4 regions of the Sporosarcina sp. FSL K6-5500 genome follow, and region 1 is predicted to be linked to each of the others. Evidence: riboswitches for the same ligand, from Rfam matches in the RefSeq annotation. Region 1 holds a riboswitch; each other region holds the start of a gene.
The links. A riboswitch is a leader RNA that binds a small molecule or an ion and turns the genes downstream of it on or off. The one in region 1 is predicted to bind S-adenosylmethionine.
Positions count from the first base shown of each region.

Region 2: linked by a shared signal. The riboswitch ahead of MKX62_RS06290 (O-acetylhomoserine aminocarboxypropyltransferase/cysteine synthase family protein) and the one ahead of MKX62_RS10510 (MFS transporter) in region 1 are both predicted to bind S-adenosylmethionine.
Region 3: linked by a shared signal. The riboswitch ahead of MKX62_RS14765 (methionine ABC transporter ATP-binding protein) and the one ahead of MKX62_RS10510 (MFS transporter) in region 1 are both predicted to bind S-adenosylmethionine.
Region 4: linked by a shared signal. The riboswitch ahead of metK (methionine adenosyltransferase) and the one ahead of MKX62_RS10510 (MFS transporter) in region 1 are both predicted to bind S-adenosylmethionine.

Region 1 is NZ_JBBOTP010000001.1:2,223,153-2,228,969, reverse strand. Features, by position in the region: gene MKX62_RS10525 (methionine biosynthesis PLP-dependent protein) at 1-320, shown strand, start outside; gene metC (cystathionine beta-lyase) at 317-1,501, shown strand; gene MKX62_RS10515 (5-methyltetrahydropteroyltriglutamate--homocysteine S-methyltransferase) at 1,548-2,666, shown strand; SAM riboswitch class I at 2,695-2,805, shown strand; gene MKX62_RS10510 (MFS transporter) at 2,888-4,345, shown strand; partial or broken gene MKX62_RS10505 (hypothetical protein) at 4,468-4,677, shown strand; gene MKX62_RS10500 (hypothetical protein) at 4,813-5,130, shown strand; gene MKX62_RS10495 (flavin reductase family protein) at 5,330-5,817, opposite strand, start outside.
Region 2 is NZ_JBBOTP010000001.1:1,378,583-1,384,399, forward strand. Features, by position in the region: gene MKX62_RS06275 (BCCT family transporter) at 1-232, shown strand, start outside; gene MKX62_RS06280 (homoserine dehydrogenase) at 273-1,259, opposite strand; gene MKX62_RS06285 (hypothetical protein) at 1,217-2,083, opposite strand; gene MKX62_RS06290 (O-acetylhomoserine aminocarboxypropyltransferase/cysteine synthase family protein) at 2,115-3,404, opposite strand; SAM riboswitch class I at 3,530-3,645, opposite strand; gene MKX62_RS06295 (glycerol-3-phosphate acyltransferase) at 3,791-4,426, shown strand; gene MKX62_RS06300 (aspartate aminotransferase family protein) at 4,489-5,817, opposite strand, start outside.
Region 3 is NZ_JBBOTP010000001.1:3,065,043-3,070,859, forward strand. Features, by position in the region: gene MKX62_RS14745 (sodium:solute symporter family protein) at 1-637, shown strand, start outside; gene MKX62_RS14750 (uracil-DNA glycosylase) at 767-1,345, opposite strand; gene MKX62_RS14755 (GNAT family N-acetyltransferase) at 1,615-2,466, shown strand; gene MKX62_RS14760 (pyridoxal phosphate-dependent aminotransferase) at 2,760-3,929, opposite strand; SAM riboswitch class I at 4,432-4,542, shown strand; gene MKX62_RS14765 (methionine ABC transporter ATP-binding protein) at 4,648-5,661, shown strand; gene MKX62_RS14770 (methionine ABC transporter permease) at 5,651-5,817, shown strand, end outside.
Region 4 is NZ_JBBOTP010000001.1:2,755,892-2,761,708, reverse strand. Features, by position in the region: gene MKX62_RS13275 (alpha/beta hydrolase) at 1-316, opposite strand, end outside; gene MKX62_RS13270 (gamma carbonic anhydrase) at 436-948, shown strand; gene metK (methionine adenosyltransferase) at 1,251-2,447, opposite strand; SAM riboswitch class I at 2,637-2,754, opposite strand; gene pckA (phosphoenolpyruvate carboxykinase (ATP)) at 2,937-4,523, shown strand; gene MKX62_RS13255 (alpha/beta hydrolase family protein) at 4,699-5,490, opposite strand; gene MKX62_RS13250 (NUDIX domain-containing protein) at 5,480-5,817, opposite strand, start outside.

The DNA of each region.
Region 1 (5,817 bases):
ATGAACCACTTGTTACGGACGTTCTCTATCCAGGAAAAGGTGGAATGCTATCATTTCGGCTGAACGATAGTGAATCGGTCGGGCCATTCCTTGAAAATCTGCAGCTCATTACATTTGCGGAAAGTCTTGGTGGAGTGGAAAGTTTCATCACTTACCCTGCAACGCAAACACATGCCGATATTCCTCGTGAAGAACGAATACGACGTGGCGTCTGCGACCGACTTTTACGTTTCTCTGTCGGAGTCGAAGAGGCTGACGATTTGATCGCAGATTTGAAGCAAGTGTTTGCAACTTTGAATAGCGGGGTGCTACAACGATGAGTTTGAATAAAGAACGGTTGGAAACGACTATTATCCATGCTTCGACCCGCGGAGATTACGAACAAAAAACAGGTGCTGTCAACGTTCCTATCTACTTATCTTCAACGTTCCATCAGGAAAGCTTCGATGCATTCGGGCCGTATGATTATAGCCGTTCGGGCAATCCAACGAGGGATGCGTTGGAAAAAACGATTGCCTCACTAGAAGGCGGTTCGCGCGGATTGGCCTTCGCTTCCGGAATGGCTGCCATCTCAGCTACATTTATGCTCCTTTCTTCGGGTGACCATATCGTGGTTACCGAAGATGTCTACGGCGGCACATACCGATTCGTAACCGAGGTATTACCGAAATTCGGTATCGACCATACTTTTGTAGATCTAGCGAATGTAGATGAAACCGCACGTGCAATCCGTCCAAATACAAAAGTGATCTATATTGAAACACCATCCAACCCGCGTTTGGGCATTACAGATATTGAAGCGATAGTTGACCTTGCAAAATTGAATGACTGTCTGACGTTTCTCGACAACACATTCATGTCGCCACTTTACCAGCGTCCACTAGATCTTGGAGTTGATATCGTTGTTCATAGTGCTACCAAATTTTTATCGGGGCATAGCGATATCATTGCTGGGCTAGCGGTTACAAAGGGGGAAGAACTTGGCAATCGATTGGCATTCATTCAAAACTCTTTCGGCTCTATTCTAGGCGCACAAGATTCTTACGCGTTAATTCAAGGAATTAAAACGCTAGGTGCCCGTTTAACACAGTCATCCGAATCGGCGAGTAAAATAGCCTCGTACTTGAACGACCACCCGTTAGTAGAAGAGGTGTTTTATCCAGGGTTAGCAAGTCATCCAGGACACGTAATCCACTCGAAACAATCGACAAGTCCAGGCGCTGTCTTATCTTTCCGTTTGCCAAACAGAGATGCAGCAAAGGCCTTTGTTGAAAACGTTCGGATACCCGTTTTCGCAGTAAGTCTAGGCGGAGTTGAATCAATTCTCTCCTATCCTGCAACGATGTCCCATGCCGCCATGCCTAAAGAACAACGGGAGAAACGTGGTATTACCGATGGTCTGCTACGTTTTTCTGTTGGACTCGAGCATGTCGATGACTTGATTGCCGATTTTGATCAAGCCTTGATTAAAACAAGTGAAAAAGTTGCCATACCTAATTAAGTACCATTAAAGAAAACATTATTATATTGGAAAGAAGGAATTTAAATTGACAAAACCTATAGCCGAACAAACTTTGACGAAAGCACCATTTAAAGCAGATCACGTCGGGAGCTTTTTAAGACCAGAACGCCTAAAGCAGGCTCGTTTGCAAAGAGAAACCGGTGATATCACTGCCGAGGAATTACGCACAATCGAAGACGAAGAAATTACAAAGCTCGTCGAAAAACAAAAAGAAGCTGGACTAATTTCTGTGACAGACGGAGAATTCCGCCGGAAATGGTGGCATTTTGACTTCCTTTCTGGCTTTGACGGCGTTGAGTTTTTCGAAACAGATAAAGGACTCCAATTCAATGGTGTTGTAACGAAAGCACACGGCATTAGAGTGACAGGAAAAATTGGGTTTAGCGACCATTACATGATTGAACACTTCAAGTTCCTGAAAAGCATCGCAGGTAATGCAGTTGCAAAATTCACGATTCCAAGCCCGAATATGCTGATTCACAGAGCGACATTCGAAGAAGGCATCTATGCAAATGATGAAGAATTATTTGATGACTTGGTTACTGCCTATCAAGACGTAATTCAAGCACTGTACGATGAGGGATGTCGTTATCTTCAAATCGATGACACGTCATGGGCTTCCTTCTTGTCGGAAGAAGGAAGGGAAACATTGAAAGCGAAGGGGCAAGATCCTGACAAACTTGTACAACTATCCGCACGGGCCATCAATGAATCCATCGCGAAAAGGCCTGCCGACTTGCTCGTGACGATGCATATTTGCCGCGGCAACTTCAAATCGACCTATTTTTCTAGTGGTGGCTACGAGGATGTATCCGAAACAATTTTCGGCGGATTAGATGTTGACGGTCTTTTCCTTGAGTTTGACGACGAACGCTCCGGCAGTTTTGAACCGTTGCGCCATGTCAATCGCCCTGACCTTTTCGTCGTATTAGGCTTGATCACCTCTAAATTCGGCGAATTAGAGGCCCCTGAACAGCTTAAAGCAAGAATAGCAGAGGCCACAAAGTATGTTCCTTTAGATCAACTATGCTTAAGCCCACAATGCGGCTTCGCATCAACAGAAGAAGGTAATCAGTTAACTGAAGAACAACAATGGGAAAAAGTTCGTCATGTTGTAACTATCGCGCAAGACGTTTGGCAGTAACCTTTACAAATTAAATAGGCTAATAAAACTCTTATGAAGAGCGGTGGAGGGGCTGGCCCTATGAAACCCGGCAACCATTCAACAATCATGTTGATAAGGTGCTAATTCCTGCAAAGCACTATGCTTTGGAAAATGAGAGGGTATTTTCTCTCGAATGCCTCTCTACTAACACAGTGGAGGGGCATTTTGTTTTATTAACAATAGAATTGGATGTGTGAGGAATGAAAAAGGAAGGCTTGCAAAGGTATCATACGATTTGGGGCTTGTTATTTTTAGGTTGGTTTGTTTCTTACGTTGACCGGGTTGCAACTGGGCCGATCATTACATATATGATTGAAAATGAAGTTTCTTTTTTTGCAGACGTGGCAAACCCCCATGGAATTGGCGGATTGATTGGTAGTTTATTTTTTGCCGGTTTTATGTTAATGCAATTTCCTGGTGGCTACTTTGGGGACAGGTTTGGCTATCGTGCTATTATCATTTTAAGTATTGTTTGGGCTGGAATCGCCACTTTATTAACAGGTTTGGTGGGGGGCCTTGTTGCATTTATTCTTTTCCGAGTCCTACTCGGGCTAGGCGAAGGCGTTTTTTATTCGAATGACCGCTCTTATATTGCCTATCATACACCTCCTGAAAAAATTGGATTAGGAATGGGCGTGGCGCTTACCGGACTTTCTGTTGGTCTGACAGCAGGCACACTTGGCGTCCCTTATCTTATTACAGTCGCAGAACCATTTATGGGTGAAGGGGCTTGGCGCTTTCCTTTTTTCGTGACCGGAACAATTACACTCATTATTGCACTCCTACTATTTAAATATATGAAGCCCAAAAACGATTCAAGTGCTTCTGTAGATTTGTCTTCACCTGGTATTAAAGCACAGTTTGGCAAAGGGCTATTGTACATGTCCATGTACTCAGCCGTTTTTCTTGTCATAGTGATGGGCATCTATTACTTTTCCGTCAAACTAGGTCTATCCTCTATCGCGATTGCGGTCATTCTTGTTGCACTTTGTCCGCTCTTAATACTTTATTTATACACAACGAAGAAGTCTGAAATAAAACCGTTAATAGCGAATAAGAATCTTTTCTTATTGTACTTGTTCTTTATCCCTATCATGTGGCATCTATGGTTTTACGGATTTTGGTCCGTCTCTATCGTCAAAGATTTCGGTGGCGGTGCGTTAATGGCTGCCGCTTTGATTGCATCGTTTAATGGTTTGGCCGGAATCATTGGTTTTCCTCTTGGCGGCAAAATTTCTGACATAGTGGCCAATCGTCCAAATGGGCGACGTAACGTCCTTGCTGTACTAACCGCTGTACTGACTGTAACTATTTTTATATTTGCAGTCTATGTCATGATGGGCAATAACAACCCCATCGTTATGTCTGTCATTTTGTTTGTCTCCGGATTATTCTTTTTTGCATTGCAACCGGTGGCACATGCTCTGGCTTCCGATTTGACGCCCGAAAAAAGCAGAGGATCCATGTTTGGAATGCTCAATTTGATTGGAGAAATCGGAGCAGTTCTCTCACCTGTCGTCTCCGGAGTCATTCGAGATAACACCGGCAGCTGGGGCTTGCCACTTCTACTCGATGGCGCATTAATGGCGGCGGGCCTAGTTCTAGTGCTAGCCATCTCCAGTAAGGCGGTCCGCAAGAACGTTGTATCCTTGGCTTGAGAAAAGCGCAAGATGCCCTTTAAGATGCAACAGGCATAATTCAATCAAAGGAAGTAGGCAGGCTAAGATCGCGATGTTCTGCGGCAATGGCTCGTGGGGCTAGACACTATTCCAGGTGATCTGCAACTAAATATTTGAACAACTATCTCACTTGGTTTCAAGTATTAGAAAGTAGCCAATATCAGAGAAATGAAGTCACTTTGAATGACTTGATTATCAGAGGAAATCTAACACAAAATACAGAAACCTATGATGCACCTATATATGTTGAACTAATGGTTCTATATAATCTCCAGCGAAGGCGCCTCATAGGGGTAGCCGAGCGTTGTTGAGTGGATTCTTTATGTCAACATATATAGGATTCGCACTATAAAAAGTAGTTCTTATTCAACTAACGGACCATTTAATGGAATAAACTATGTTAAAATTGAATCAATTCAAAAGCAAAAGAAAGGAGGGATTATAATATGGGCTCAACTTTGGAATTTGTGCGTATTTTACTACCTATTGTAATAGTGGGTGGAATTGCAGTATTTGTAATTCTAAGAATGAAACATAAGTATAAGAAAGGCACGCTTGGTAAGAAAAAGTCAAAAAGTGCTCAAAATTTATTAGATAGTTTAATACCATTCGGAATGATGATTGGATTCGCTATTGCTGTACTTTTAAACATATTTTCCCTAATTCCCTTACTATCTGCAATTGCTTGGGGACCTGGGATAGGTTTATTAGTTGGCTATTTTGCTTATGAAATTTATAGCAAAAAAGAAGAAATTTATCCCTAACAATTATTTTCCATAAATGGGTACCTTAGTATAAGAAGACTGTACTACGAATTAGAACTTCTGGATAATTGGAAGTTCTAATTTTTTCCTATATCAACATTAAACTTTTACAGAGCCTCTTTTTCAAGAAAAAAAGGCGTGTCATCAGTAGATTAAACTGATGACACGCCTTTCTACACTGAAGATTGTATAGACACTGTCAGCTATAAAATTCTTCTGGAATTGCACCTATAGTTCTACGGTGATACAGAAGAGGTTCTTTACTTTCATTCTGAATATCTAATACTTCGCCTATTAATATCGTATGATCTCCAGCTTCAATTTGTTGCACCGTCTTACATTGTAAAACCGCAAGCGAATTTGAAAGTACTGGTAGGTTTAAATCCGATTCTTTCCAATCACATTGACTAAATCGATCAGCAACCCTGCTCGAGAATAACGTACATAACTCACTTTGATCTGCTGCCAAAATATTCACCGAAAATTTTTCAGCATCTAGAAAGTCACTATAAGTGGATACTCTTTTATCAATGGACCATAAAATTAGTAAAGGCTCTAATGATACCGATGCAAATGAATTGACCGTTAATCCCATCGGTTTTTTATCTGCATCAAATGCTGTAACGACAGTGACTCCCGTCGGGTAATTCCCCATTGCTTCTTTAAAACTCGCTACCTGCTCTATCT
Region 2 (5,817 bases), 840 kb from region 1:
CCTTGGCATGCAGTCAACGAATGGTTCGTTGACACCGCCGAATAATGTGAAGCTCATTTGGGGCGTTATCCAATCGACAATTGCGCTCATTTTGCTATCTGTCAACGGCCTCACCGCTTTGCAAAACACGATCATCATCGCTGCATTGCCCTTCTCTTTCGTCATGCTGCTCATGGTTGTCGCGTTGCTCAAAGCGTTGAAAGCCGAATTAAAGTTGATGAAATTAAAATAATAACTAGAAAAAGCGATTCCATAAATGGAATCGCTTTTTCTTAACTATTAACAAGAACCTTTTCACGTTTTCCAATCATTTGAAGGAAGTCTCCGACCATTGCGCTTGCCGTTGGGTACATACCTGCACCCGGACCGACAAGTGTTAAGGCACCGAGATAGTCAGTTTCAACGATGATTGCGTTGTCCACACCTTCGACACCATATAGCGAATGATAAGTTCCGATAAGTACCGGGCCAACACTTCCGTGCAATGTCCCCTTTTCGTCAATCAAAATATCAGCGACATGCCGATAACGAAGCTTAGCCTTAGATGCATCCGCCACATCTTCAATAGTAATCTTGTCGATTCCAACAACCGAAACGTCTTGCCAATTTGGTTGCGTACCGAATGCAAGTGCACTCAAAATCATCAGTTTCCGAAAGGCATCTTTGCCACTTATATCGTCCGTCGGATCCGCTTCCGCATAGCCAAGCGTCTGTGCTTCGTGAAGCGCGGCTTTAAATGGAATTCCCTCTTCCCGCATCTTCGTTAAGATGAAGTTGGAAGTGCCATTCAAAATACCTCTAATTCGTAACACCCGGTCTGTCGGTAACAAGTTTGTCACCGTACGGATAATCGGTATGCCACCCGCCGTCGTTGCTTCATACCCAACGTAAACTCCACGGAACTCCGCATGTTTTAGTAACGCCGGACCATGTTTCGCAAACATGGTCTTATTCGCAGTTATTATATGAAAACCTTTTTCTATTGCATCCGAAAGAAACGTATAAGCGGGTTCTTCTCCAACAATCGCCTCAAATATGAGGTCAATGTCCGGATTTAACAGGATTTCTTGAATGTCATCCGTTATCTTCGTTCCAGGTGTCGCTAGACGTTCTTTCTCCTTATCCCGGACCAAAATGGAAACAATGTCGATTGTACAGCCCATTTCCCGCTTAATCTCTTCTTTCCTTTCATTCAAAATCCTATAAATCCCTTCACCTACAGTGCCGAAGCCAAGTAGAGCGACTTTGATTGACGCCATAACGCCACCTCCATGGACTGTTTGATGATGAGTCCCCATTTTTCAAATTCCGTTAAAAAACTTTCATAGCCATGTTTTGTATTGACCAAACAATATATAGAGTTGGGAATCATATAGGCGAACGTTCGAATTTCATCCGTCGGAAACATCGGATCGTGTGTAAACGCAAACGCCACCACTTTTGCAGATATCAGGCGGGAAGCTAGTTCAACGCCTCCTCGACCACGGCCGATGTCATGCGTATTCATGGCACGGATTAAGGGGTAGAAGCTCTCCATGTCATTTCTGCTATTCCCAAAAGGAGATTCCATGTTCCCAATTTTAGTTGATTGTGGTGTCACCGCCATCGGGAAAAGAATATCCATACCCTCGGGATACATAATGCCCCATTCCAGTACACGCATGCCACCGAGCGAACCCCCGATGACCGCCCTTAATCGATTGACACCTAATACCGTCAGCGCTCTCCGTTCTGCATGCACCATATCTCGAATCGTTACTTCTGGAAATAAATTTCTATACAGCTCGCCTGTGTCCGGATTTACAGTTAACGGTCCTGTTGATCCGTCACTTCCGCCAAGTGCGTTAAAAGAGATAACGGATAATTCATTTGTATCGATACTTTTTCCTTTGCCGACAAGACCGCTCCACCAACCCGGATAGTCATCCGTTCCAACTGTCACGTGACTTCCTGTCAAGGCATGACAAACAAGTACATGGGGTGCATCCAACCTGCCCGTTCTTTCATAGGCAAGCTGTACATTTACCAAGACGACTCCTGATTCCAATACCAGATGCCCGATTTCCACTATCCCCGTCTCCACGATTGTCACGCCCTTTCTTGTCACCAAAAAATTATACTGTTACTGGTACCGCTAGTTCGATTGCTTGTGCAAGGTCTGCAATAATATCTTCCGCGGATTCAAGGCCCACCGATAGTCTAATCAATTCTTCAGTCACACCTGATTTTTTCAAGTCCTCAGGCCCAAGCTGCTGATGCGTCGTTGAAGCTGGATGGATAATTAGTGATTTTGCATCCCCAACATTCGCAACATGCGACCAGATTTTGACGTTATCAATCACGTTCCGGCCTGCATCCCGTCCACCTTTAATACCAAATACAATAATGGAACCGAAGCCGTTTTTCAAGTACTTTTTCGCAAGGTCATAAGATGGGTGATCTTCGTTGCCTGTATATGTTACCCATTCGACAGATGGATGTTTTTTCAAGAACTCCGCTACTTTAACGGCATTTTCATTATGTCTTGTCACACGCAAATGCAGTGTTTCAAGTCCTTGGAGGAAATTAAATGCACTATCTGGATCTAAGCAAGGTCCGAAGTCACGCAATAGTTGAACGCGTAGTTTAGTCGCAAATGCCGCCGCTGCTGTATCAATTCCGTAACGGAGACCATGATATGACGCATCAGGCTCTGTGAAGCCAGGAAACCTCCCTTGCGTCCAGTCAAATGTACCCGCATCAACAGCAACTCCACCGATCGTGGTACCGTGTCCGCCAATCCATTTTGTAGCGGAATGGATGACAACATCCGCACCAAATTCGATAGGATTCGAACCATATGGCGAAGCAAATGTACTATCAATAAGAAGCGGTAGACCGTTTTCATGCGCAATGTCCGCAACCGCTTCAATATCGAGTACATGAAGACTCGGGTTACCGATTGTTTCTGCGAATATTGCTTTTGTTTTATCTGTAATTGCTGCACGGAAGTTTTCAGGATCTGTTGCATCGACAAACTTTACATTGATACCGTAGCGCGGAAGTGTAGCGGCGAATAAATTATAAGTACCGCCATATAAGTTGCTTGCTGCGACAATTTCATCTCCAGCACCAGCTACGTTCAAGATAGAGAAAGCGATAGCTGCCATACCTGAGGAGAATGCAACTGCCGCCGTACCACCTTCAAGAAGCGCAATACGCTCTTCAAAAACTGCAACAGTTGGATTTGTAATTCGTGTATAGATGTTGCCTGCTTCTTGTAGTGCAAATAGTTTTTGAGCATGTTCTGTATCACGGAATACAAAAGATGAGGTTCTATGAATTGGAACTGCGCGTGAACCTGTTACAGGATCCGGTTTTTGTCCACCGTGCAGAAGAAGTGTTTCGGGTTGAAGTTTTGTCATCGTCATTACCTCCAGAGTTTTTTTAGATGGATGTGATTGTAATGGGCGGAGACGTTAGGGGTATTTTTGGAATGAAAAATAACCCCCTTCGCTTAAGAAGAGGGTTACGCTTTCGCTTATTCCTCCCCTTATCTTTCAGACCGTTCGCACGAATCTGTAGGAAGTAGCACCTTTGCAAGTTAGTCACTTGCTGGTTGCCGGGCATCGCAGGGCCTATTCCCTCCGCCGCTCTTGATAAGAGTTTGTGATATTCAGTTTTCCATCTTGTGACATAGTATAGTAGATATCTCAATACTTTGTCAATAGTTTACCGAATAATATTTCTGAAACTTGTGTCTATGTGGAATGTTACACTTAGACTACCGTTATTTTAGGAGGAACTTGATATGTGGTTATGGATTGTAGGCGTGCTCTTATGGGGATATGCAGTTGGTTGCCTGCATGGATCAGTTGTTGCGCAGAAAATATCCGGCGTTAACTTGAAAGAAACCGGTGTGAAAAATGCCGGTGCCTCGAATGCGACCATTGTTCTCGGGAAGAAGTTCGGCGCATTAGTTGCAGTAATCGATATCAGTAAAGGTGCAGGAGCTGTCTTACTTGTGCACTATTTCGCAGAAAACGCAGGATTTTCAGAAGCCTTTGTGGCTTTACTTTTATTTCTTACAGCCGCCGCAGCCGTTATTGGCCATAACTTTCCATTTTATATGAACTTTAACGGCGGAAAAGGAACAGCGACAATAATTGGTGTACTGCTTGCAATCGACTGGCAGATCGGGCTCATTGGTTTTGCATTATTTGTCGTCGTAGCGCTAGTAACAGACTTTCTCGTGTTTGGTGTGCTGATGCTCTACGTCACGCTCATCGCGATGGCAGTATTGGCAGACGGATACTGGCCAGTCGTAATAGCAACTTTGTTATTTGCAATCGCCATTTGGAAACATCTCGAGAATTTTCAGCGTATGAAAGAGCGTAGCGAGAAGCGCGTTTCAATGGTCTTTAGAAAAAATAAAACCAAAAACTGAGGACCCCTATAATTGGAGGTTCTCCGTTTTTGGTTTAGCAAGATTAAAAATCTCATCCTAACTCATGCATTTTCATTGAACACTTTCTTCATAACCGCAATAATAAAGTCCACGTCTTCATCGGTACAAGACAGCGGTGGGCTTAGCGCTAGAATATTGTTATAGCCAGCAACTGTATCGCCGTTCCTTCCAATAATAAGTCCATTCGCCTTACATTCGCCAATGATTTTCGCAACACGGGCGTTTGCAGCAGGTTCTTTCGTTTCTTTGTTCTCTACAAGTTCAATGCCTAACAAGAATCCGAGCCCGCGAATATCGCCAACAAAAGGATGATCCAATAAGCAAGCCAACTCTTTTCGAAGGCGCTCGCCAAGCTCAGCCGACCGTTCAACAAGATTTTCTCTCTCAATGATTTCAAGATTCTTCAACGCGACTGCACAAGCCGCAGGATTCCCGCCAAATGTATTAACATGCCGGAAATGACTGTTATCTTCTCCTGTATCGAACTTTTCATAAATATCTTTTCGAATAGCCGTAACCGAAAGTGGCAAGTAAGCGCTCGTTAGTCCCTTTGCCATCGTAATAATGTCCGGTTTCAACTTAAAATGCTGATGACCAAAGTCTTTCCCAGTTCTGCCGAATCCACAAATGACTTCATCAACAATTAGCAGTACACCGTGGCGTGTACAGATTTCCTGAACCTTTTCCAAGTAGATTGGATGTGGGATGAGTATACCGCCTCCTGTAATAAGCGGTTCCATAATAATCCCAGCGATTGTTTCCTTCTGTTCCCAAATGATTTTCTCTTCAAACTCTTGGGCACGTTGTATGTTGTACTCCTCAATTGACTGTCCCGCAGGTCTGCGGTAATTGTCCGGAGGGGCGATGTGCAAGAACCCCGGTGCAAGTGCCTCATACTTGTATTTCCGCAGTGCTTGCCCTGTTGCTGCCAGTGCCCCCATGGAGCTCCCATGATACGCACGATAGCGGGAAATGAATTTGTAGCGTGACGGTTCCCCATTTTGCTGATGGTATTGACGCGCAAGTTTAAACGCTACTTCGTTCGCATCGGATCCGCTGTTTGAGTAAAATATTTTATAGTCACCACCAAGCATTTCATTCAACTTTTCTGCAAGCAGAATAGCAGGCTCATGACTTTGGGTCATCGGTGCATAGGCCATCTTTTTCATCTGATCATAGGCAGCTTGCGCTAGCTCCTCACGACCATAACCGACATTCACACACCATAGTCCAGACATTCCATCTAGATAACGATTGCCATTATGATCTGTAATCCAAGCTCCTTCCCCACTCTCCACTACCATTGGTGGGTTCTTTTCATTATAGGAAGAAATATGGTGCCAAACGTTCTCCCGGTCCTTTTCAACTAA
Region 3 (5,817 bases), 840 kb from region 1:
TGTTTTTGCACAAGGCTATTTCCCTCCTATTTTATCTGCTATCTTTTTAACAGCGATGGCGGCGATGGGTATGTCAACTGTTGCGGCATGTTATGTAGCAACCTCAGGAATTGTTACTAAAAATATTTATTTAGATTTTATTAATAAGAATCCTGATCCCAAAAAACTATTGTTTTTTTCCAGAATGGTGATTCTTGCAAGCGCTTTGTTAGGTTTAATCCTGGCTCTAAGTGCTCAAAAAGTTATTGATTTAGCCTATTTAGCGTGGGATGTTGTATTTGTTACATTGTTCTGGCCAATCGTTTTAGGCCCATTTTGGAAGCGGGTAAGTACTCCGGCTGTATGGGCAAGTATATCTGTTGGACTCGTATATTATATTATTACGTCACTTACTCACGTTCCTGGGCCGAAAATTCAATCGGATGGGTTTTTGGGCTTGTTGGGCGAATTGTGGCTAACGCCTGTTTTCTCAGGTGTGATTTTTTCTGGAGTGACAATTATCGTAATAAGTCTATTAATCCCACCTACCCAACACGTTCTTGACATGCATGAAATTGAAAAAAATAAAGAACTTGATCACGTTGGAAGTAAAGAAGAACTAGAAATATTGAATACTTCAAAACAACCAAATATCTGAGTTGGTAACAGGACATGCTTAATTGCGTGTCCTGTTTTTTTGAATTCTATCTACCATATCTGATTAATTTATCAAACATAAATATTTTTTCTAATAGTAATATTGGATTGCAAAAACTTCATATCGTAGCTAGAGGTTTAAAGAATGAAAGTGATCCGCAACGAAAGTCAAGTCCTCCAAAAATAAGTTACGTAAGTTTGGACGTCGTCTAACTGCAAGTGGATGGTAGGCGACCGCTGTTTGGAATCCACGTATATCGTGCCAACTACTCCGCATTGACTTCACTTCGGCTTCAGGATTTTGAAAAAAAGACTGAACGGCTACATTTCCTAAACAAAGAATGAGAGTAGGCTTTTTTTCTGTAAGCTGCTGTTCTAAATGCCTCATACAAATTTGACGTACTAATTCTTTGTCGTATGCTCGAACGGGCTTCCTTTTTAGTATAAAAGTGACATACAGATCATCTATTTTCAAGCCAGCTTCATTTGCAACTTCTTGTAGCGTTTGCCGCGTTCCACAAACAAATGACTCGCCTTCACGATCTTCACGTGCTCCGGGATTGTCAAGAATAATCATAATCGGGGCCGCTGGATTACCTTCACCCCATACCATCCGTGTCCCTTGTTCATAAAGGCCGCATTCCTGGCAATTTACAAGGTGATCAGGGGTTGGCTCCTCCAATAACATTTTTGGACAGAAGACAGGCATTATTTTCAGCTCACTTTGACGTTTATTTGCAAAAAAAAAGAGGAAGCGCCTGTAACAGAAGAACGCAGCCTTAGTACACCACAACCTGTGGCAACATTCTAGGCCCATTTGCAGATTATCCCCAGGGAAGCTTTATAATTTCCAGTGCAATAAGGAGAGCTTTCCACTAACCAATGGATTTCAATCAGAGTCACAGCATATAGGTTAAATGTGGTAGAATTGTTATAATATTTCGATGTTTATTATTTTTATGTGAATGGGGTGTGGGGATGGAGTTTAGACGTTATCAAGATGTGCAAAAATTTGCATTGAAAGCTGAACCTGTTTTAGGTAAAAGGGAAGATGTATACAGTCTTTTTTTCGGTGTATTGCAGGCAATTAAAGCTGGCCGATACGAGAAGCCGTTTATGGCGACGATTGAAGAGGAGGGGCAGGTGCTAGCCTTATTTCAAATGACCTATCCACATCCGTTAAACCTAATTTTTACGGATGAAAGCCGTTTGGAAGAATGTATGGATTTGTTAATAAGAAACCTATTGGAACTTAAAATTGAAATTAGTTCCATCATAGGTTTAAAACCGTGGGCATTCCTCTTCAGTAAGAAATGGGAAGTGAAAACAAGTGTGTATCCTCAATTGATGATGGACCAGGGATTGTATCGATTAGATAATATAGATGAAACACTTGAACACAGTCCAGGCTCTTGGCGTTTGGCAAATACGGATGATTGTTCACTCATTGAGATGTGGTTCAACTTGTTTGAGGAAGATGCAGGACTTCCGCTAACAGCAGTGGAAGATGTGAAAAGTCGAGTTGCATCATTTGTAGCCGAACAGGAAGTATTTTTGTGGGAGGATAATGGCAAAGTAGTTTCCATGATGAAAAAAGCCCGACCGACAAATCATGGCGTAACTGTCTCCCTTGTATTTACACCAAAGGAAGAGCGAAAGAAAGGCTACGCGCGGACGATGGTAGCAGCTGGAACAAAGGAACTTCTAAAAAAATATGATTTTTGTGTGCTTTACACTGATTTGATGAATCCGACAGCAAATAAAATCTACCAAGAGATCGGCTACAAGAGAATTGCAGATTCTATACAGATTGGATTTAGCTTGAAATGAAAAAGGTGTGATCTTTATAGGAAATCTGAATCACATAGTTGATCGAAATTTATATGAAAATATCTGATATGGGAAAAATTAATTCCGAAACTAGAAGATAAATATGACACAAACAATCACAATAACTAGCTGGAAAGTACAGAGAAGAAGGCGTGGCTGGATCCATCATGTGATAAGTCCAAATGATATTCGCTCTTTTCAATGTTTCTAACGAACTAAGAATATTTCATGTCAAAAAAGCCAAGAATAGAAAACTCCTGGCTTTTTTGATATGAAATTCAAATTAAATTATTTTATCGTGAAAAAATATCGAGTTTTTCAATTCGTGCAACTGCTTCTTTTAAACGGTCTTCACTTTCCAATAAGCCAACACGTATATACCCTTCACCATACCTTCCAAAAGCATGGCCCGGTGCTACGGCAATGTCTGCTTTGTCTAATAGTAACTTGGTGAATGATTCGCTTGTATATCCTTCTGGTACAGGTAACCAAGCGAAGAAAGATGCAGCGGGCGCGATGACATCCCAACCGATTCGTTTACATTCGGAAATTAAGACATTCCGGCGGCTTTCGTAAAGTGAAACGAGCTCATCCACACAATCCTGGCTTCCCGATAATGCCTCTGTTGCTGCGCGCTGAATTGCTGGGAATATATCTATGAATAAATGATCCTGCAATAAGCTGATTGCTTCGATAATATCGGCATTACCGATGGCAAAACCGACCCGCCATCCCGCCATATTATACGTTTTTGACAATGTGTACATTTCAATTCCAACTTCTTTTGCACCTTCTGCTTGCAGGAAACTGACAGGTTTCGCACCGTCAAAACCGATTCCACCATAGGCAAAGTCATGCAAAATTGCAATATCATTGTCTTTTGCCAAAGCAATCGTTTCTTCGAAAAATGGAAGTGTGGCTGTTGCGCTTGTTGGGTTATTTGGATAGTTCAAATACATTAATTTTGCTTGCTTCTTTTGTTCATCGGAAAGAGCAGAGTAATCAGGTAAAAAATCGTTTTCTGCAAGTAATGGCATTAAATCGTATTTAATATTGGCTAAGCTTACACTCGATAAATAATCGGGATATCCCGGATCCGGCAATAAAAGTAATTCATCTTCGTTCATAATCGCGAGGGGTAACTCGACCAATCCAGGTTTTGTTCCAAATAGAATCGCTACCTCTGTTTTAGGATCAATATGAACATCGTATTCTCGTTTATAAAAGTCAGCAACAGCCTGTTTTAATTCGGCAGTCCCTCTGAAAGGGGAGTATCCATGTGTTGTTGGATCTTCGACTGCTTCTTGGAGTGCTTTTATAATATGTGGAGGTGTCGGTTGATCGGGATTTCCACGCCCCAAGTTAATAACGTCGCGTCCTTCAGAAAGTGCTTCTTGTACGTTTCGAACAAGTGATGCGAAAAAGTGCGGTGGTAGGTTCTTGAGTCGATTTGATAGTGCCATGTAATAACCTCTCTTCTATGTAATCCAATCTTTATTGTAAAAGAGTAAGATAGTATAAGTTTTTCACTTGGAGCAATGTCTAGACTCCAGCGCTTGTCGGGTCTACCAAGGCGCTTGCGCTTTTCTTATTGTCTAGCTCCAGGAGCCAGCCGCTCGGAGGCCCACAGGAAGTGGGTCACCTAGCCATTGCCGCAGGACGCGGCGTACTTAGGCTAGGTTCCTTGAAAAGCAATCCAGCTATGTGGCAAAGAGCGCCACGTCGTGCCTGCAAGGATGCAGGTATGCAGTCGTTGCGACAGGACGTCGCGCTCTTAGACTGCCTTCCCCTGGATTGACTTATGCCTGTCGCGTCTAGACGGCGCCTTCCGCTTTTCTTATTGTCAGTATACATGGAATGAAATGAAAATGATAATAAATTGTTATATATCAGAACATATTATGTTGACAATCTTATTGAGACATACTAATATGAAACTTATCAATCAAAATAATTACATAATGGTACTTATCAAGAGAGACTGAGGGATAGGCCCGATGACGTCCAGCAACCCCTTGCGTAATGTAAGGAAGGTGCTAACTCCTACAGAGTGAATTTCATTCTGAAAGATGAGCTGAAACCTTTTTATTTTCGGTGCTTCTTTCATATATGAGAGAAGCATTTTTATATGGTCAGACATCTGAGATTTCGTACTTCTATTTATAGAAAGAGGAGAATTGCATGATTCAAATTCAAAACGTATCAAAAGTATACAAAACAAAAGAGAGAATCGTGACTGGTGTTGATAATGTCTCACTCGACATTAACACAGGAGAAATTTTCGGAATCGTAGGTTACTCAGGTGCAGGGAAGAGTTCTCTTATCCGTTGTCTAAATTTGTTGGAAAAACCAACGAGCGGAACGATCTTAGTAGATGGATTAAATTTGATGAAGTTACGGGGGAATAATCTCCGTCAGGCACGTCTGAAAATAGGAATGATTTTTCAACACTTTTATTTAATCAGCCAAAAGACAGTATATGAAAATATAGCATTTGCTTTACGGGCAGCCAAAACGCCTGCCAATAAAATAAACGCTCGGGTAACGGACTTACTAGAAATGGTTGGCCTCTCTGATAAACGGGATGTTTATCCTGCGCAGCTGAGTGGTGGCCAGAAGCAGCGGGTAGGTATTGCCCGAGCACTAGCGAATAATCCTTCAGTGTTACTGTGTGATGAAGCAACATCTGCATTAGATCCAAATACGACGCTATCTATTTTAAGGCTGTTGAAGAAAATAAATAAAGAATTGAAGATTACAATCGTTCTAATAACACATGAGATGAATGTCGTGAAAGAAATTTGTGATCGCATGGCAATTATGCAAGATGGAAAAGTGATTGAAGAAGGACAAGTATATGATATATTTTCAGATCCTCAAGAAGAATTGACGAAAGAATTTATTAGTAGTGTTGTGTCATTTGATGTGCCGTCAATGATTTTGAGCAAGTGCACGGGCAAACTGGTCAAAGTCATGTTTAAAGGTGATGTCGCAGGCGATGGAATTATCTCAGATACTGTGCAGCAATTTACTATACAAGGTAATTTCCTACACGGCTCCATTGAATATATTCAAGAAAGGCCACTCGGTACTTTCCTGATGGAACTAAAAGGCGAGGATGACGAAATAGAAAAGGCAATTGCCTATATGTCATCACGAGCTGCTCAAGTGGAGGTAATTGACAATGGGAATTGATTTACAACACGTTATAGAGTTAATGCCTGATATTACAAAAGCATTTGGGGAAACACTTTATATGATAAGTATTTCTCTCGTTATCGCACTTGTTATTGGGCTTCCGCTAGGGATTTTGCTGTTCACTACCGATAAAGGCTTATTTTTAGAAAATCG
Region 4 (5,817 bases), 530 kb from region 1:
ATTCAATTTTCTTTCGCTGTAAAAGACGCATTACGAAGGTGGCACCTATTCCATGTCCAATAATGAACAAAGGTAAATTATCATCGAGACCGACCGCTATTAATTTTTCCACAAATTTAGCGTAGGCATCAAATTGTTCATCGTGAATTTTTCCGACACCTTCCGCCCCGTGTCCAGGTAAATCTCCTGTCACGACATGAAAACCGCTGTTTCTTAGTTTCTGAATAAGCCATGCATTTCTACTATGATGTTCGTACACATTATGGACGATGGCCACGACAGCTTTTGGTGGCCCTTCCGCTTCCCATTTCCACATGGTCATCTTCCCCTCATCTATCTAGTTCTTTTATCTATATATTTCCCTATTTATCTACAATAAAAACCTAATCTTTGTTACGATAATTATACACTACCTAAAGAAAAGAGGAGAGCATCATGATTTATCCTTATAAAGGAAAAACGCCTGTAATTGATCCGTCCGTTTTCATTGGCGACTTCACGACGATTTCAGGTGATGTGACAATTGGTCCTGAATCGACAATTTGGTTTAATACCGTAATCCGGGGTGACGTATCTCCAACAATTATTGGACGTAAAGTAAATATTCAAGACTTATGCTGCCTTCATCAAAGCCCAAAGTTTCCGCTTATTCTTGAAGATGAGGTGACAATTGGGCACCAAGTAACGTTACATAGTTGTACGGTAAAAAAAGGAGCGCTTATCGGTATGGGTTCCATTGTTTTGGACGGTGCTGAAATTGGCGAAGGGGCATTCATTGGCGCAGGCAGTCTCGTGCCGCCTGGTAAGAAGATTCCCCCGAATACGCTAGCACTCGGGTCGCCAGCAAAAGTCGTGCGTGAGCTGAATGACGACGATCGTGCGGACATGGAACGGATTGTTCAGGAGTATGCCGAAAAAGGGCAGTATTACAAGAATTTACAACAGTAATAAAAGAGCTGCCTTTGAAGGCAGCTCTTATTTTTTTATAAATAAAAAGATTACTAAACCAATTAACACAAATAACGCAACAACCCCAACCAGTAGTAACAAACCTATTAAACTCATAGCCCGACGCTCTCTCCTCTCCGATCAGGTTTCACTTTATAACAATTGTATCATTTGTTTATAGCTCCTGTGATGAGAGTGTACGACAGATTCGCTACACTCTATGACGCCCGCTAAATCAAACATCCTAAACAGAAAAAACACCAAAAAACAGGGAAATCCTGCCTTTCAGTGTTTACACTACATTATTTCCCTGCTAACTCTTTCAATGCATCAGCTTTATCCGTTTGTTCCCACGGTAGATCAATGTCTGTACGGCCGAAGTGACCGTATGCAGCTGTTTGTTTATAAATTGGGCGGCGCAGATCAAGCATTTTGATGATGCCTGCTGGACGAAGGTCAAACAGTCCACGCGTAAGCTCAACAAGTTTACTTTCCTCGACTGTGCCTGTTCCAAATGTATCGATAGAAATCGATACAGGTTGTGCAACACCGATTGCATAAGCAAGTTGCACTTCACATCGATCTGCAAGTCCTGCAGCGACAATGTTCTTCGCAACATAACGTGCCGCATATGAAGCCGAGCGGTCCACTTTCGTCGCATCTTTCCCAGAAAACGCACCGCCGCCATGACGCGCATAACCACCGTACGTGTCAACGATGATTTTACGGCCAGTAAGACCTGCATCTCCTTGAGGTCCCCCTATTACGAAGCGGCCAGTTGGGTTGATGAAGTACTTCGTGTCTTCATCGATTAAATCAGTTGGTACAACCGGGTTTATGACGAATTCTTTAATATCACGCTGAATTTGCTCAAGTGTTATTTCAGGGTGATGTTGCGCTGAAATAACAATTGTATCGATGCGTACTGGTTTATTGTTTTCATCATATTCAACAGTCACTTGTGTTTTTCCATCTGGACGCAGATACGTAAGGGTTTCATCTTTGCGTACTTGTGCAAGTCGGAATGATAATTTATGAGCTAGGCTAATTGGTAACGGCATCAGTTCCGGTGTTTCATTACAAGCGTAACCGAACATCAAACCTTGGTCACCAGCTCCAATTGCTTCAAGTTCATCATCTGTCATCGAACCTTCACGCGCTTCAAGTGCCTGGTCAACGCCTGCAGCGATGTCGGCTGATTGTTCATCGATCGCAGTCAAAACTGCAGATGTTTCCCAATCAAATCCGTATTTCGCGCGTACATAACCAATTTCTTTAACAGTTTCACGCACAACTTTCGGGATATCGACATATGTTGTCGTAGTAATTTCTCCTGCAACGAGGACAAGTCCTGTTGTAATTGTCGTTTCACATGCAACACGTGCATTTGGATCTTCTGCCAATATAGCATCTAGAATAGCATCCGAAATTTGGTCACACATTTTGTCCGGGTGTCCTTCAGTTACCGATTCTGAAGTAAATAGTCGGCGATTTGTCATGTTATTTCCTCCTTATATCCTACGAGATTGATACGGTACTCATATGTCCCATGTAGAGTCTTTTCTAAATGAAAAGACTACAAGCCATTGCGAGCTCTATACACGAGGATTAAGGGCGATATCATATAAAAAGCCCTTCGCTCACGTAATAATACATGAGGAAAGGCATGATTTCATAAGCACCTTTCACTCTTATCATACAAGGACTGTGCCTTGCTACAGGTTTGGCACCTTCGCGCAGACAAAACGTCTGTGCAGGTTGCCGGGTTTCATAGGGCCTGACCCCTCCACCAGCTCGGGATAAGAGTATCCGTTCAACTATATATGCTACGAAAAATCTTGTTGCATGTCAAATCTTTTTACCCATTTTGCGTATAAATCCTTGAGGTTTGAATTAGTATAGATTATTATTCTTAATGTGTTATACTAATTCAATAATGTGATGACACCCAATTGATTGGGACTATATGCAAAGGACGGTACATACTTATGATATCTGCGAAAATTAGTGATGACCTCAACAAACTTCTTTCTGGGAAAAATGTAAAAGTTCAACTTTCAGTTCCACAACTTGTTGAAAAAGCGATTTCACGTGGTGAAGCTCAATTGACATCAGACGGAGCGGTTACAGCTCAGACAGGCAAATATACAGGTCGTTCACCTAAGGACAAATACATTGTTGAGGAAGCGTCCTCCAAAGACAAAATCGATTGGGGCAACGTCAATCGTCCAATCTCTTCTGAAATTTTCGATTCATTATATAATAAAGTAATCACTCATTTGAGAACAAAAGACGAACTGTTCGTCTTCAAAGGTTTTGCAGGCGCAGATCCAGCTTCACGACTATCCATTCAAGTTGTGAATGAATTTGCTTGGCATAACCTGTTTGTTCACAACTTGTTCATCCGCCCAACTGAAGAAGAACTAGTACAACATGAATCACAATTCACAATCGTTTCGGCTCCTTCATTTAAAGCTGATCCTGTGGTCGATGGTACGAATTCAGAGACATTCATTATCGTATCAATGGAAAAACGTATTGTTCTTATCGGTGGAACTGAATACGCTGGCGAAATGAAAAAATCAATCTTCTCAATCATGAACTACTTACTACCAGAAAATGGAATTATGCCAATGCACTGTTCAGCAAACGTTGGTGAAGACGGCGATGTTGCCCTATTCTTCGGTCTTTCTGGAACAGGTAAAACAACACTTTCGGCAGATGCAAACCGTAAATTAATCGGCGATGACGAGCATGGCTGGTCTGACACTGGTGTCTTCAATATCGAAGGCGGTTGCTATGCAAAATGTATTAATTTATCACAAGAAAAAGAACCTGAAATTTTTGGTGCAATTCGTTTTGGTTCCGTACTAGAAAACGTTGTCGTCGATCCGGAAACACGCATTCCTGACTACGATGATGGTTCATTAACTGAAAACACGCGTGCAGCTTATCCTATCCAAGCAATTGATAACATCGTTGACCCTTCTGTTGCTGGTCATCCGAAAACGATTGTATTCTTAACGGCAGATGCGTTTGGCGTACTACCTCCAATCTCGAAGTTAACAAAAGAACAAGCAATGTATCACTTCCTAAGCGGGTTCACTTCGAAGCTTGCCGGAACTGAGCGTGGTATCACATCACCTGAAGCAACGTTCTCAACGTGCTTCGGTTCACCTTTCCTTCCACTTCCAGCGACAGTATACGCTGAAATGCTTGGGAAGAAAATTGATGAACATGATGCACAAGTATTCCTTGTTAACACAGGCTGGACTGGCGGTGTCTACGGCGTTGGTAAGCGTATGGATCTTAAATACACACGCACTATGGTACAGGCAGCTCTTGCTGGAGAATTGAACAACATTGAAACAGAAACTAACGGCGTATTCGGCCTCGAAATGCCTACATTCATTGATGGTGTTCCAACAGAAGTGTTGAACCCGCGCAATGCATGGGCAGACGGCGAAGCATACGATGTAAAAGCAAATGAATTGGCAAACATGTTCCATGAAAACTTTAAAAAATTCGGTATGGTTTCTGAAGAGATTACGCTTAAAGGCGGACCGATTGCATAATTTTCAAATTAAACAGTGTAGCACATTGAATGTGCTACACTGTTTTTTTGTACCTTGGATTTGTAATTGTAAAAATGGAGTTTTAACTGCAACTTATTTCGTCTAATTGCAACTTTGGCGTTTTAATTGCAAACCCGTACTTCTAATTGCAACTTCATTTTATTCAAAAAACCACTCATTTTTCTTGTCTTCTCATCCAACTACATAAATCGCGTACAAGTTGTGCATTCATGACAGGCGGTATGAAGTGTGTATATTCAGGGAAATACCATGTCTCATATACTTTTTTATGTTCACGCAGTGCGTTTTCAAGCAAAACTGCTTGTTGAAATGACACGTTCTCGTCGATCATGCCATGAATGATGAGTACGGGAGCATCAATTTCATCCACGCGGAACAGCGCCGTACGGTTTCTGTATTCATCCGGCATGTTATTCGGTGTCCCGCCGATAACTCTTTTCATCATCCGCCGCATATCTTTCCGTTCTTTATATGTAAATACGATATCGGATACGCCAGACCATGTAACTACCGACGTAATATCTTCACGTAAAATTGCTGTCCAAAGAGCCATTATACCGCCCCGTGAAAATGCAAACAAGTGAATTTTTTCCACGTTTGTCTTCGGATTTTGCTTCAGCACATCAACGGCATTCACCGCATCCTGACGATCGGCCCCAGCAAACTCATCCCGTCCCTCGCCTCCACGGTTCCCCCGATAATAAGGAGCGAAGACAACAAATCCTTGCGAAGCAAACTGTGCAATTCGGGCAGGACGAACCATACCGATATGCTGCATGCCCCCTCGCAAATAGATGATGCCTTCGTAGTTCCCTTCTGTAATTGGTTCTGCCATGAGTCCCTTCACTTTTAACCCATCTGAAAAATATGTAATTTCTTCAAGCGAAACATGTGGATTTGGAGACGGATAGGGCCTTCTATGAATAATCGTACCATCATGACTCATGCTCTTCCACCCACTTTCTTAATGTTTCCATGCCTGTGTTTTTCATAAGGAAACTCAATTCTTCACATTGGCCAAGCTCTTCATTAGTCATCCACATAGCTCCTTCTGTTTCGTAAAGGGCTGGATGCTCATCGATTTCCGCAACTTTCCCTGTGAATACAGCTTTGCAAAATGTACTATTACTTCGAACGACATACTCTGCAAATTGCACAAGATCCGTAATTTTCACACCTGTTTCTTCAATCGTTTCGCGTATAACTGCCTCCTCAATCGTTTCTCCATGCTCTGCTTTACCACCTGGAAACTCAACGCCTCGAACTAAATGCC